Regions from separate parts of the Photobacterium sp. GB-50 genome, predicted to be linked through region 3. Evidence: predicted binding sites of a transcription regulator. Region 3 holds the regulator's gene; each other region holds the start of a gene.
What was found. Region 3 encodes CRP, which controls carbon source genes, mostly activating them, when cyclic AMP is high. Its sites were predicted from a motif close to TGTGANNNNNNTCACA; they were not measured.
Positions count from the first base shown of each region.

Region 1: the regulator CRP is predicted to act here: its motif matches at 1,269-1,284, upstream of C9J41_RS12170 (CidA/LrgA family protein).
Region 2: the regulator CRP is predicted to act here: its motif matches at 1,848-1,863, upstream of typA (translational GTPase TypA).
Region 4: the regulator CRP is predicted to act here: its motif matches at 1,295-1,310, upstream of deoD (purine-nucleoside phosphorylase).

Region 1 is NZ_PYNX01000008.1:68,842-72,047, reverse strand. It holds gene C9J41_RS12175 (CidB/LrgB family autolysis modulator) at 198-881, opposite strand; gene C9J41_RS12170 (CidA/LrgA family protein) at 878-1,222, opposite strand; gene C9J41_RS12165 (hypothetical protein) at 1,348-1,869, opposite strand; gene sbcB (exodeoxyribonuclease I) at 2,109-3,206, opposite strand, start outside.
Region 2 is NZ_PYNX01000016.1:61,722-64,927, reverse strand. It holds gene typA (translational GTPase TypA) at 1-1,744, opposite strand, end outside; gene glnA (glutamate--ammonia ligase) at 2,321-3,206, shown strand, end outside.
Region 3 is NZ_PYNX01000009.1:17,502-20,707, forward strand. It holds gene C9J41_RS12740 (phosphoribulokinase) at 1-386, shown strand, start outside; gene C9J41_RS12745 (OsmC family protein) at 456-860, opposite strand; gene crp (cAMP-activated global transcriptional regulator CRP) at 1,240-1,872, shown strand; gene C9J41_RS12755 (hypothetical protein) at 2,061-2,243, shown strand; gene C9J41_RS12760 (DUF1338 domain-containing protein) at 2,299-3,087, opposite strand; gene astD (succinylglutamate-semialdehyde dehydrogenase) at 3,132-3,206, opposite strand, start outside.
Region 4 is NZ_PYNX01000003.1:135,839-139,044, reverse strand. It holds gene C9J41_RS05685 (glycosyltransferase family 4 protein) at 1-855, opposite strand, end outside; gene C9J41_RS05680 (DUF3283 family protein) at 894-1,100, opposite strand; gene deoD (purine-nucleoside phosphorylase) at 1,395-2,105, shown strand; gene C9J41_RS05670 (lactate dehydrogenase) at 2,405-3,206, shown strand, end outside.

The DNA.
Region 1 (3,206 bases), on a different contig from region 3:
ACATTCTAAGTTAATTGTCATCAATCAAGTGTGATTTGAGTCACATTAATAATGATAGTGCAGGATGGTATACATTATCGAGAGCGAACTCACACATGTAAATGTAATTTTTCCTGTAATAAATAGTTATCAAAACATTATGAACTTAAAACTAATAAGAATTAGTGTTTAAGCTCATAACATGAGATAGGAATAACTTAGTGGAAAAACAGGTGTTCTAAAATAGGGAACATGATGGGAGCGAGTAACGTTGTCATGATCCCACAGATCACTAACGCTAATGAGCTAAATGCCCCTTCTTGATAATTTTCTTCGACAGCTTTTGCTGTACCTAAAGCATGAGATACCGTACCAATCGTTAACCCTTTTGCTAACGGATGGTAAATACGGACCAGTTTCATCACTGGATAACCTAACACTGCACCAAATAGACCAACAATAATAACCATTGCTGCTGTAATCGCAGGAATCCCGCCAATTTGTTGAGAAGCGGCCATCGCAAGTGGTGTGGTAATAGATTTAGGTAAAATACTGGCTGCAAGTTGAGCATCAGCACCCATTAAAAACGCAATGGAGGTACCAAATGTCATCGACAAGATACTACCAACAAAACAGGCACTTAAAATGGTTTTCCACTTACGCTTAATTAAAGGCAGTTGCTGATATAAAGGTAAGGCTAAGGCCACTACCGCAGGACCTAACAAATAGTTAATTATTTCGTTATCTGCAAAGTAGGTTTCATACGGCACCTGTAACCAATGCAGTGCTGCGATTAAAATAATCAGCGAAATGAGCAATGGATTAAAAAGTGGATTACGAATCTTCATTGCTAAATAGCGCATGCTGTAAAATACCACTAGCGTTGCAACTAACCAGATCATGACTCTTTTTCCTTATGATGAAGCGCAAGGCCGATCACAAGCAATACAATTAATGTGCTGCCTAATGTGCTCGCAAAGATGATAGTTGCATTGTGCTTAATTAAACCAAGGTAGTTTATTAAGCCAACTCCAACAGGCACGAATAGCAATGCCATGTGTTTGATGAGTAAATTACAGGTTTTATCGACCCATTTTGTTTTGCATATGCCAGTAACGAGGCTAAAGAACAGTAAAAACAAGCCAATAATACTGCCAGGGATCGGCAAATGAGTCAGATGTTGTATGCCTTGACCAAGTAAAAAGCAAAACATAACAATGGCAAAAGATCGAATGTAATCCATAGTAAAAAAAGTAATGCTAGAAAATTTTATTTATCATACAAATAAACGTGTTATTTGTCACACAAAAAAGAGCGTTATTTAGATAATTCGTTAAAAAATGTAGATCGCGTGATATTTATTGATGCTTAATTCCACAAAAATAGACCAATGAGCGCGGCAAGTGTCAAAAGAATCGTCACTTTTAGCCAAATAAAATCGATTACCACATACTTAAACCATGCCTTATTGAATAACAATGGCTTTTTTTTAGAGGGGGTAGCACGAGGGCAAGGACGGGTAGTAAAAGGCAGTCGACGTGATGTTTTCGAAGGTAATGGGACACGAAAGCCATAGTGAGGCACAACATGGATAGGTATCGCCATTACTCCGTTACATTGTAACTTACCTGTGAGTGATACCAGTAGTAAGTTCAAGTCATAATTGTGATCACTGGTTTCTTCAAACGCATCTAATGATGTAAACGTTTTACGGTAGAGTGAATCGGCTCCAATCACTTCTCCAGCGCAGAGACATAACACTTCTAATAACCGAGATTCTTCTCGCGTTAATAACGTTTGCGTATGATCTTTCCATATCAATAGATGCTTTTCAGGAAAAAAATCTATTTTGTCGTAGCTATAACATTTCAATAGGGTTTGTGTTGTCATAGTGCACACCTACCGCTTAATAGATCTCTAGCGTCACGGTATCAATGATCGCTATTCCGTTATTAATAAACGCAAATCAGTGAGCCGTTTTATTGTTGTCTTTAATTGTTAACGTTAATGACGTAATCATCAAATAAATCACTACATAAAAATCTTAAAAAAAAGAAGCCTATTCGCGACATTCAAAAAGAAAGTCACGTAATAGGCTTCATTCATCGCTATCGTGTTAGTAAAAAGGCTTAAACCAATTTAGATATATAATCATAAAGTGAGTGTAAAACCTTCATCTTACTTTCGTCAGATTCATGCTCGTAGGCGACTGCCTCAAAGTTCTCCATATACTTTGGCATATTCACCTCAAAGAAATCCTGACAATGATGCTTCCAACGTATTTGCTCTTCATAACTTAAGGTCATTGGGAAATTACGGGCACGATAGCGGAATAACAGCGGCTTAATACGCTTGTCATCGACATTGATTTCAAGGGAAGCTAACTGATCGGGCGCTGTTTCACGGATAATATCCATGGTTGAACGATCCGCTGTTGAGAAGAACCCATCGTAGAGCATCGCATCAACATTATCGTTAGCCGCATATTCACGTTTAACACTAAACATTTCGATTAACTTTTCACGAATTTCAGGGTGCCGTTTAATCAAGGCAAGGTTCTTTAAACATTGCTCTCTATCAATCCCTAAACGCGCGGCATCTTCAGCTTTTAATGTTTTAGCTGGAGCAAGAACAGGGCACTTATTCAAATGCACTTCTTTAACGGGCACCGGTAATTCATCTGGCGCTAAATCAACACGCTTAGTATATAAACGCTCACGCAGTTGGTCGGCATCAAGCTCAATTAATGGGGTAGGATCAAGTGCAAGGTTCACTGTAATTACAGCGTTCTTATTATCAGGGTGCCATGCCACTGGAACAATCCAGCTTGTATTGCCACAATCAGTACCAAACATGCCAGAGATATGAACTAACGGTGTTAAGTTAACAATATCGATTAATTCTTGTAGCTTGCGTTTATGACGTAAATCAAACAGGTAATCAAACAACTTAGGTTGATTCGTTTTAATGATTTTAGCTAGCTCGATTGTTGCGTAAACATCAGCCATTGCATCGTGAGCATTAGCGTGTTCAATGCCATTAGCAATAGAGAGCTTTTCAAGCTTAAAGCTAGGACGATCTTCATCATCAAGTGGCCAGTTGACACCCTCTGGGCGCAATGCGTAACAAGTACGCATAATATCTAATAAATCCCAACGCGAGTTACCATTTTGCCACGCCCAACCGTATGGGTCGAAGAAGTTACGGTATAAGGTATAGCGCGTCAC
Region 2 (3,206 bases), on a different contig from region 3:
CTAGTTCATCGTTATCGATGAATTCTAGTGCTTGCTCAAGTGTGTACTTGATAGCTGGAGAAAGAGTTTGCGCTTCGTCAGTACCAGAAGCACGAACGTTTGTAAGCTGCTTACCTTTCAGGCAGTTAACTGTAAGGTCGTTAGAACGGTTATGAATACCGATGATCTGACCTTCGTAAACTTCGTCTGCGTGCTCAGCAAATAGACGGCCACGCTCTTGTAGGTTAAACAATGCATAAGTCAGTGCTTTACCTGTTGCGTTAGAAATCAATACACCGTTGTTACGCTGACCGATAGTACCGCCCTTGTGAGGACCGTAGTGATCAAACGTATGGTAAAGAAGACCTGAACCTGAAGTCAGTGTCATGAACTCAGTTTGGAAACCGATAAGACCACGAGAAGGCATCATGAAGTCCATGCGAACACGGCCTTTACCATCTGGTGCCATATCAGTTAGCTCACCTTTACGAAGACCGATATTTTCCATGATACCGCCTTGGTGCTCTTCCACCACGTCGATTGTCACAGTTTCAAACGGTTCCATTAGCTGGCCGTCTTCTTCTTTGATGATAACTTCTGGACGTGATACTGCTAGCTCGTAGCCTTCACGACGCATATTTTCGATCAGGATAGATAGGTGAAGTTCACCACGGCCTGATACGCGGAATTTATCTGGGTCAGCTGTTTCTTCAACACGTAGTGCAACGTTGTGTACTAGTTCTTTTTGAAGACGCTCTAGGATGTTACGTGAAGTAACGAACTTACCTTCTTTACCAGCAAACGGAGAGTTGTTTACTTGGAAAGTCATAGTAACTGTTGGCTCATCAACAGAAAGAGGCGTTAGCGCTTCAACACAGTTCTGATCACAAATAGTGTCAGAAATCTTAAGCTCGCCAAGACCTGTGATTGCAATGATGTCGCCCGCTTTCGCTTCTTCAACTTCATGACGCTCAAGACCTAGGTAACCTAGAACTGTACCTACTTTACCGTTACGCTTAGAACCGTCAGCACTTACGATAGTGACTTGTTGGTTAGCTTTCACTGTACCACGAGTAATACGCGCAACACCGATAACACCAACGTAAGAGCTGTAATCTAGCTGAGAGATTTGCATCTGTAGTGGGCCATCAACATCTACTGAAGGCGCTGCAACGTTATCAACGATAGATTGGAACAATGGTTCCATGTTCTCGCCAGTTTCGCCTTCTTCTAGTGTTGCCCAACCGTTTAGTGCTGATGCGTAAACCACTTGGAAGTCTAGCTGTTCGTCAGTTGCACCAAGGTTATCGAATAGGTCAAATACTTGATCCATAACCCACTCAGGACGTGCACCTGGACGGTCAATCTTGTTGATAACAACGATTGGCTTAAGACCGTATGCAAACGCTTTTTGCGTTACGAAACGAGTTTGAGGCATCGGGCCGTCAACTGCATCAACGATAAGCAATACAGAGTCAACCATAGACATGATACGCTCTACTTCACCACCGAAATCGGCGTGTCCAGGGGTATCTACGATGTTGATGCGGTAGTCATTCCAGTTGATTGCTGTGTTCTTAGCAAGAATGGTAATGCCACGCTCTTTCTCGATATCGTTAGAATCCATCACACGTTCTTCGGCTTCGCCGCGACCCTCTAACGTGCCAGACTGCTGTAGAAGTTTATCAACCAAGGTAGTTTTACCATGGTCAACGTGAGCAATAATTGCGATATTTCTTAATTTATCGATCGATTGATTAGACATTAGTTTCACATTCACTCAGAACATGCAGCATCTTCACTAGAGGCTACTTGATTAAAAAAACGGCTCATAATTTAACAGATTTTACGCCAAAACCCACGAAATATGTGATTTATATCACCAGCTTTTTTATGACCATGCTCTAGAGCCGCATTTTTACTCGCTTTTTGGCCTGATTTTATTTTTTTGAACCCTTCTATTCAGACCATAAATCCCCACTTAACCCTGTTTTCTCACTCCCTACGGATAAAAACATCATTAGAGGTACACAGTTCTCCTTTAATAATAAAAACTCTTTTTTAAGGAGATTATGAATTGACAATAATTTTTAACATCGCGATAGTAAGCATGTTCTATTATTGTTAATGACACATCGATGCACCAAAACAGTGCATCAATGCATCAATATAGTGCAAAAATGGATTAATTAAGCTTTAGCAATGCGTAAAAACCGCATTCTTAAAGCTTTTAAAAATTGGCATGGTTTTCGCTTAAGAACATTCAGAACTGCTCATTCTCAGAAATGAGCAACACTAGATTTGCGGCCATGCCCTTATATAACACCGGAGGTTACTCAAGATGTCAGTAGAAAACGTACTAGCGCTGATCCAGGAAAATGAAGTTAAGTTTATTGACCTACGTTTTACCGATACAAAAGGTAAAGAACAGCATATCTCGATCCCATCTCATCAAATTGATGCTGATTTCTTCGAAGAAGGTAAAATGTTTGATGGCTCTTCAGTTGCAGGTTGGAAGGGTATCAACGAATCAGACATGGTAATGATGCCTGACGCATCAAGCGCGGTACTAGACCCATTCACTGAAGACGCTACGCTAAATATCCGTTGTGATATTTTAGAGCCAGCAACAATGCAAGGTTACGACCGTGATCCTCGCTCTATCGCGAAGCGTGCAGAAGAGTTCATGCGTTCAACAGGTATCGCAGACACGGTTCTTATCGGCCCTGAGCCAGAATTCTTCCTATTTGACGATGTTAAGTTTAACACTGACATGTCTGGCTCTTTCTTCAAAATTGATGACGTAGAAGCTGCATGGAATACCGGTTCTGATTTCGAAGGCGGTAACAAAGGTCACCGTCCAGGTGTTAAAGGCGGTTACTTCCCAGTAGCACCTGTTGATTCATCACAAGACATCCGTTCTGCTATGTGTTTAATCATGGAAGAAATGGGTCTAGTTGTTGAAGCTCACCACCACGAAGTAGCAACAGCAGGTCAAAACGAAATCGCAACACGTTTCAACACGCTAACAACAAAAGCGGATGAAATTCAGATCTACAAGTATGTTGTTCATAACGTTGCACACGCATTCGGTAAAACAGCAACCTTTATGCCTAAGCCACTAGTAGGTGATAACGGTTCTGGTATGCACGTTCACCAATCACTAGCAAAAGATGGTGTAAACCTATTCTCTGGTGATAAGTACGGCGGCCTTTCTGAAATGGCAC
Region 3 (3,206 bases):
TCCAAAAAATTGTTCGTGACACGAGAGATCGAGGGCACTCTCGCGAAGCGGTGATGGAGTCAATCGTTCGCTCCATGGACGATTACTTAAATTATTTAACTCCGCAATTTTCACGCACACATATCAACTTTCAACGTGTACCAACCGTTGATACCTCAAACCCGGTGAGTGCCAAAGGGATCCCAAGCTTAGATGAAAGCTTTGTTGTGATCCGATTTCGCGGTTTAAATAATGTCGATTTTCCGTATTTACTTTCCATGATCCAAGGCTCATTTATGTCACGTCATAACACGCTTGTCGTCCCTGGTGGAAAAATGAGTTTTGCAATGGAATTGATCATGCGCCCCCTTATCGAGAAACTGATTAATACAGGGAAAATCAGTTAAGTTTGCACAAACGAAAATAAATAGAAAAAAGGTTGGCACAAACACCAACCTTTTTCATCTCAATCATTATTAAGCAGTGATGATTTCATACGAATGAGTCAACTTAACCTTTTCAGCAATCATCAAGCATACAGAGCAATATTTCTCTAAAGAATCAGCAATGGTGTTAGCCACTAAGGTTTCATTTAAATCAAAACCTGAAACAATAAAATGCAAATTGGCTGCGGTAAACAAACGTGGCGCTTGCTCTCGACGCTCAGCTGAAATAAGAACCTCACAACCCACAATATTTTGCGCTTGGGATTGTAAACCACTGACAACATCTACTGAGCTACACCCTCCCGCCGCCATTAATACCAATTCCATTGGACTTGGAGCTTTATCCCCTCCATTACCATCCATGACTACACTATGACCGGAGCTAGATTGACCTAAAAAAGTCATATCTTCTACCCATTTTACTCGGGACTGCATCGCTTAATCCTTATTCAAACGCCCAATAATTGTCTCTAGTCTTATTGATTAAATAATGAATGTAAATCCTAATTCTCCGCCTTAATAACAACTTTTTTCCTCTCTAAAAATCGTCGTAATAATCATTACTTATCGCACCACTTAAAATTATCTCGCCGCATTGTGATCCTGTGCACAGTTATCCATATGAAATGAACGAATCTACTAGATCAATATCAAGAAAAAGGCGCAGAAAAAGGATACACTCTAACTTATTCAAGTTAGCTTGCAGCCCAGCGGCTGAATGGATACCCTATCAGTAGGCAGTTTTTTTTCTCGTGATAAAAGTTAGAAAAGAAACCAATGCTGTTGGGCAACAAATGCAGAGGAAGTTAGTAATATGGTTCCAGGTAAACCGCAAACAGATCCAACTTTAGAGTGGTTTCTTTCCCATTGTCATATTCACAAGTACCCATCGAAAAGTACGCTGATCCACGCAGGTGAGAAAGCAGAAACGTTGTACTACATTGTGAAGGGTTCTGTTGCTGTACTAATCAAGGATGAAGAAGGTAAGGAGATGATCCTTTCTTACCTAAACCAAGGTGACTTTATTGGTGAGCTTGGCTTATTCGAAGAAGATCAAGAGCGTACTGCTTGGGTTCGTGCGAAAAGTCCTTGTGAAGTAGCAGAAATTTCATTCAAAAAATTCCGTCAGTTAATTCAGGTTAACCCTGATATTCTGATGCGCTTATCTGCTCAAATGGCAAGTCGCCTACAAGTGACAAGCCAGAAAGTAGGTGATTTGGCATTCTTAGACGTTACAGGTCGTATCGCACAGACATTGCTAAATCTTGCAAAACAACCAGATGCAATGACGCACCCTGATGGCATGCAGATTAAGATCACTCGTCAAGAAATCGGTCAAATTGTTGGCTGTTCTCGTGAAACAGTGGGTCGTATTCTGAAAATGCTTGAAGAGCAGAACCTTATCTCTGCTCACGGTAAGACGATTGTTGTTTACGGTACGCGTTAATTTTTAACGTCTTTAACCGTACGAAAAAAGCCGCACACTGTTGCGGCTTTTTTATTTCTTATTGATTAATAATCCCCCCATAAATACCTTTAAAAAGTGTGTCATTAATGCCATTAATTAATTTGTATTGCTCAAATTAAATGCTAAATTCAAGCAATGAATGGAGTTCATCTTTTTTTGGTTTTTATATGGATATTGAACGTTTTGCCCCGAATAGCTACACCACTGTACCTGGTGCTATCGCTCCTCAACCTACAACTATTGAGATGACAGGCTTTAGTGACCGTCGTTGTTATTTAGAACAGCAAACAGGTTTACGTCGCTGTCCTGTTGAAGACAGTGGTATTTGGGGATCGCCCCTCGATAATTAACAGATTTAAAAAAAAGCAGCCAATTGGCTGCTTTTTATTGCCTTGTTTACACTGTTCAAGAGTTATAAGTACTTTCAAAGATCTTATCTGCCGAAGCTTCAACAAATCCGGTATAAATCTCACCATCAGGCTGTAAATAACGTTTAGCAAACTCATAAAATCCGCCAGAGACCAACATCTCACCATCAGAAAACGTGACCATGACTTTATCAGCCATGGTTGCTGATTGCTCTAACATCACAGTAGGATCGCCTTTTACCGCACCTCCCGCCTGATTAATGTCAAAACCACTTGATTCGAGAAAATGGTTCACTTCAGAAATTTCATTAAATTGCTCAAGCTGATTAATATCAATAGTAAAATGATTAGCACCAAAACCATGCGCTGCCACCCACCCTGCATATTCACTTTCTGCATTTAAAAACTGATAACTATCACGGCTTAATTGCCATGGTTTACCTTGAGAAAGAAAAGCAGGATCAGCAAAATAAGCATCATCAACTTGATCGACAAGCTGACGTACTTCTGTTTGTAACTCTGTTGAACATAATCCTAATTGCAGTTCACTAATAAATACTTTAGGCGCAGCAGGATCGGGATGTTCAAAGTGCTCTGCATATAACTTTTTCGCTTTGAAATGATATCGACCTTTGGGTTTATAACCTACCGCAATAAAAGGGGCCGCTAATCTTGCTAAACCACATTTCGGTAGTGCAAAAGTACGCAACGCAATATGATCATTTCTAAGTGGCGCATCTTCGGTAAGTAATTGCCGAATATTCAGCGCTGAAGGGCATAATCGCTGAGTATAATCTTGCCATAACGCGGTAAATAATTGTTCCATGCTGCACAATCCTTACTGTAAGTAATACAGTGAACCTATTAGTCTCAGAGTGAAATACCCGGAGATAACTGCTCAGGTAAGCATGTTGCCTCACCTTCCATTGATGCCATTGGGTAAGC
Region 4 (3,206 bases), on a different contig from region 3:
AGATGGCATTAATACAATATGTGCGTGTTGTAAATCCTGCTCAATTTTTGCTGAACGCCCATGGTAATAAATCGAATTTTCTCGATAGGCTGTGAGCTTCACCTGCTCAGACAGTTCTCCATCCCCATAAATATCTAATTGTGCAATCGTTGCTAATTCTGGTTGAGAAAAGAGATCTAATAAGTAGTGGATTCCTTTTTCTGCACTCAAACTTCCGATATAAAAACAACGTAATTTATTCGTAATTGGCGGTAATTTTTTATAGTTAAATCGCGATAAATTTATACCATTATTAATCAGCACTATTTTTTCAGAGGGCATAAACGCTTCTAACCATCGCTGAATAAAAGGTGAAATCGCACAAAGACGAGTAATTGGCATACCAAGAACCCATTGCTTCCATCGACGCCATCCTGTTATCTCAACGTGTTTTGGTGGTGAATTATGCATGGTAAGCACAATTTTCGAACAAAAAATGCGGGCAATAAATGTATAAAGGTGACCAATACCATAAAAATGGAAATGGATAAGATGAGGACGATAACGTAGTAGTAAAGCAAATAATTGGGCGGAATTTGCAAAAGCGGAATAGGTATAGTTTTTTGATTTTAAGACAGAATAAGCGTCATCTGAAATAGATCGTGCGAATAAAATGAAGTGTTTGTTTGAATCCGGTAGCTGAATTAAAAAATCCAAAAAACTACTACCTTTTTTTACATCAATATCACAAATTAAGACTATGTTTTTCATCTTTTGTCTCACGATAAAAAGGTAGTCTTTAAAGCATATCTGAGAATATATTATTCTTTTCTTAAAAAGGAGAATTTTCGCGAAAGGTAAACAAACGGCTACCATTGCAGTAGCCAAATTCCGATAAAAGTAATGCTGAACCGTTAATTAACACCCATTTGATGTTTATATTTGGTCACTGATTTCTCACAGAAATCTCGCTCATCATCATCGTCAATATTGTTAATAAGTTCAGCAAATGCCTCATAGCCAACCTTACCGTTTTTTACTTTCCATACGGTATAAGCTGCCTGCTTATCTAATTCAATACGTGTTCTTTCACCATCAGACAGTAACGTAAGGTTATACATCAATTATGCTCGCTTTAATTATATTGATTCATTTTACCTAAAAACAAAAGTGATCAAAATAGCCATGCATCATAATCATTTGGGTTTTCTTACGGCAAAATTTGCGTAATCAACTATCAAAAAAGAAGTCCACCCTCTCTTTTTCAACAGAATTAGTAAACAACTTACTATTTTATCTAAAACAGCCTAAATTATGTGATATTGATCGCGAGAATAATCATCCTGCTCTCATAAACTGCTTCCATTGAAACGCAACAATAACCTTTGTTAATTATTAAAATCTAGGAGCAATATATGGCTACCCCACATATTAACGCAGAGCTTGGCGATTTTGCAGAAACAGTACTAATGCCTGGTGATCCTCTACGTGCTCAGTATATTGCTGAAACTTACCTAGATGATGTTAAGCGTGTTTGTGACGTACGTAGTATGTATGGCTACACTGGTACCTATAAAGGTCAACGTATTTCAGTTATGGGGCATGGTATGGGTATCCCTTCATGCTCTATTTATGTCCACGAATTAATTAAAGACTTTGGTGTTAAAAATATTATCCGTATTGGTAGCTGTGGCGCTGTCCATGATGATGTAAAACTGATGGATGTGATCATCGGTATGGGCGCCTCAACAGATTCGAAAGTTAACCGTATTCGCTTCTCAGATCATGACTTTGCAGCAATTGCGGATTATCACTTATTAGAAACTGCTGTCAATCAAGCACGAGCACAGAAAGTACCTGTTCGTGTCGGTAATGTTTTCTCTGCTGATTTATTCTACAGTCCAGAAAGCGATCTTTTCGATAAAATGGAAAAGCTCGGTATCCTTGGCGTAGATATGGAGGCCGCTGGTATTTACGGCGTTGCTGCAGAGTTAGGTGCAAAAGCACTGACTATTTTAACGGTTTCTGATCATATCAAACGTGGTGAAAAGCTCAGTGCAGAAGATCGTCAAACGTCATTTAATGAAATGATGAATATCGCACTAGAAACAGCAATTTCGTTATAAATACTCCATAAGCGGGAGGCATTCTTCCCCGATATGTTGACCGCTTATTTCTATACAAAGATAAAAACTAAAGGGATGTTAGTTTAATCAATACCTTCAATTAATAGAAACCAGCTCGATAATGTAAAATGTGGCGTCTTACACAATCATAGGTAACATATTATTGAAACGTATTGTTCTCTGACAGTGCTGAGTACTATTTACTCAGCCCCTTCTCACAAATCCCACGCCTGCTTAGTAACAACCTTGATAATATATTTATACTCATTGTTAAGACCCCTCAAAAATAAGGTTTGATTATGTCGACATCTCTTACAACAGCAAACCCCATTGAGCAGTTACCTTTGGCTTTTAATGGCCATCAGTTTAATCACTGTAAGACATTGAGTTGTAAGAACTTTGGTTCACATAATCCAAATGACTATGTGCTACAACAGGCAAACAAAAATCGTCCGATATTGGTATGCCGTGAATGTGGTGCTTTTCCTCCTTTATTGAATAACCAAGATATTGTAGAAGAAGCGCTACGTTACCAAACCCAACAAAGCGGCGATCTTCCTAAATGCACAAATAACGCCTGTGAAAATAACGTGTTTTCAGCATTAACACATAGACATTTATATCACGCATTTGGCTTTAGTGGTGACAGGCAACGTTATCGTTGTAAAGCATGCGACCAAACATTTGTTGATCGTTGGTCTGGTAGTAATAATAAACATCTTATACAACAAAAACTCTTAGGGTTATTATTTACTGGTTATCCCGTGCGAGATATTTGTCGTCGCTTAGAGATAAATCCAAAAACATTTTATGATCAATTAAACCACATCGCAGCAAGGTGTCGCCGCCAACTTGCTCTGTTTGATGAACGCTTGTTTAAGCACCAACATAAAGTACAACTGGCTTCCAATATAAAAGCGTTGCAAGAGAAAAGTATGAACGGTGTACTATGGGTTGCCAGTGCAGAAGCGCAGTCAGGGTATGTTGTTGCTCAGCATATTAATTATCAACAAGAAACCGTGGAATCAACACAAGAGCACCATGATGCTTATCAAGATAACGCTCGCTATATGGCGCTCTCTACACCACATCAAACGCTGA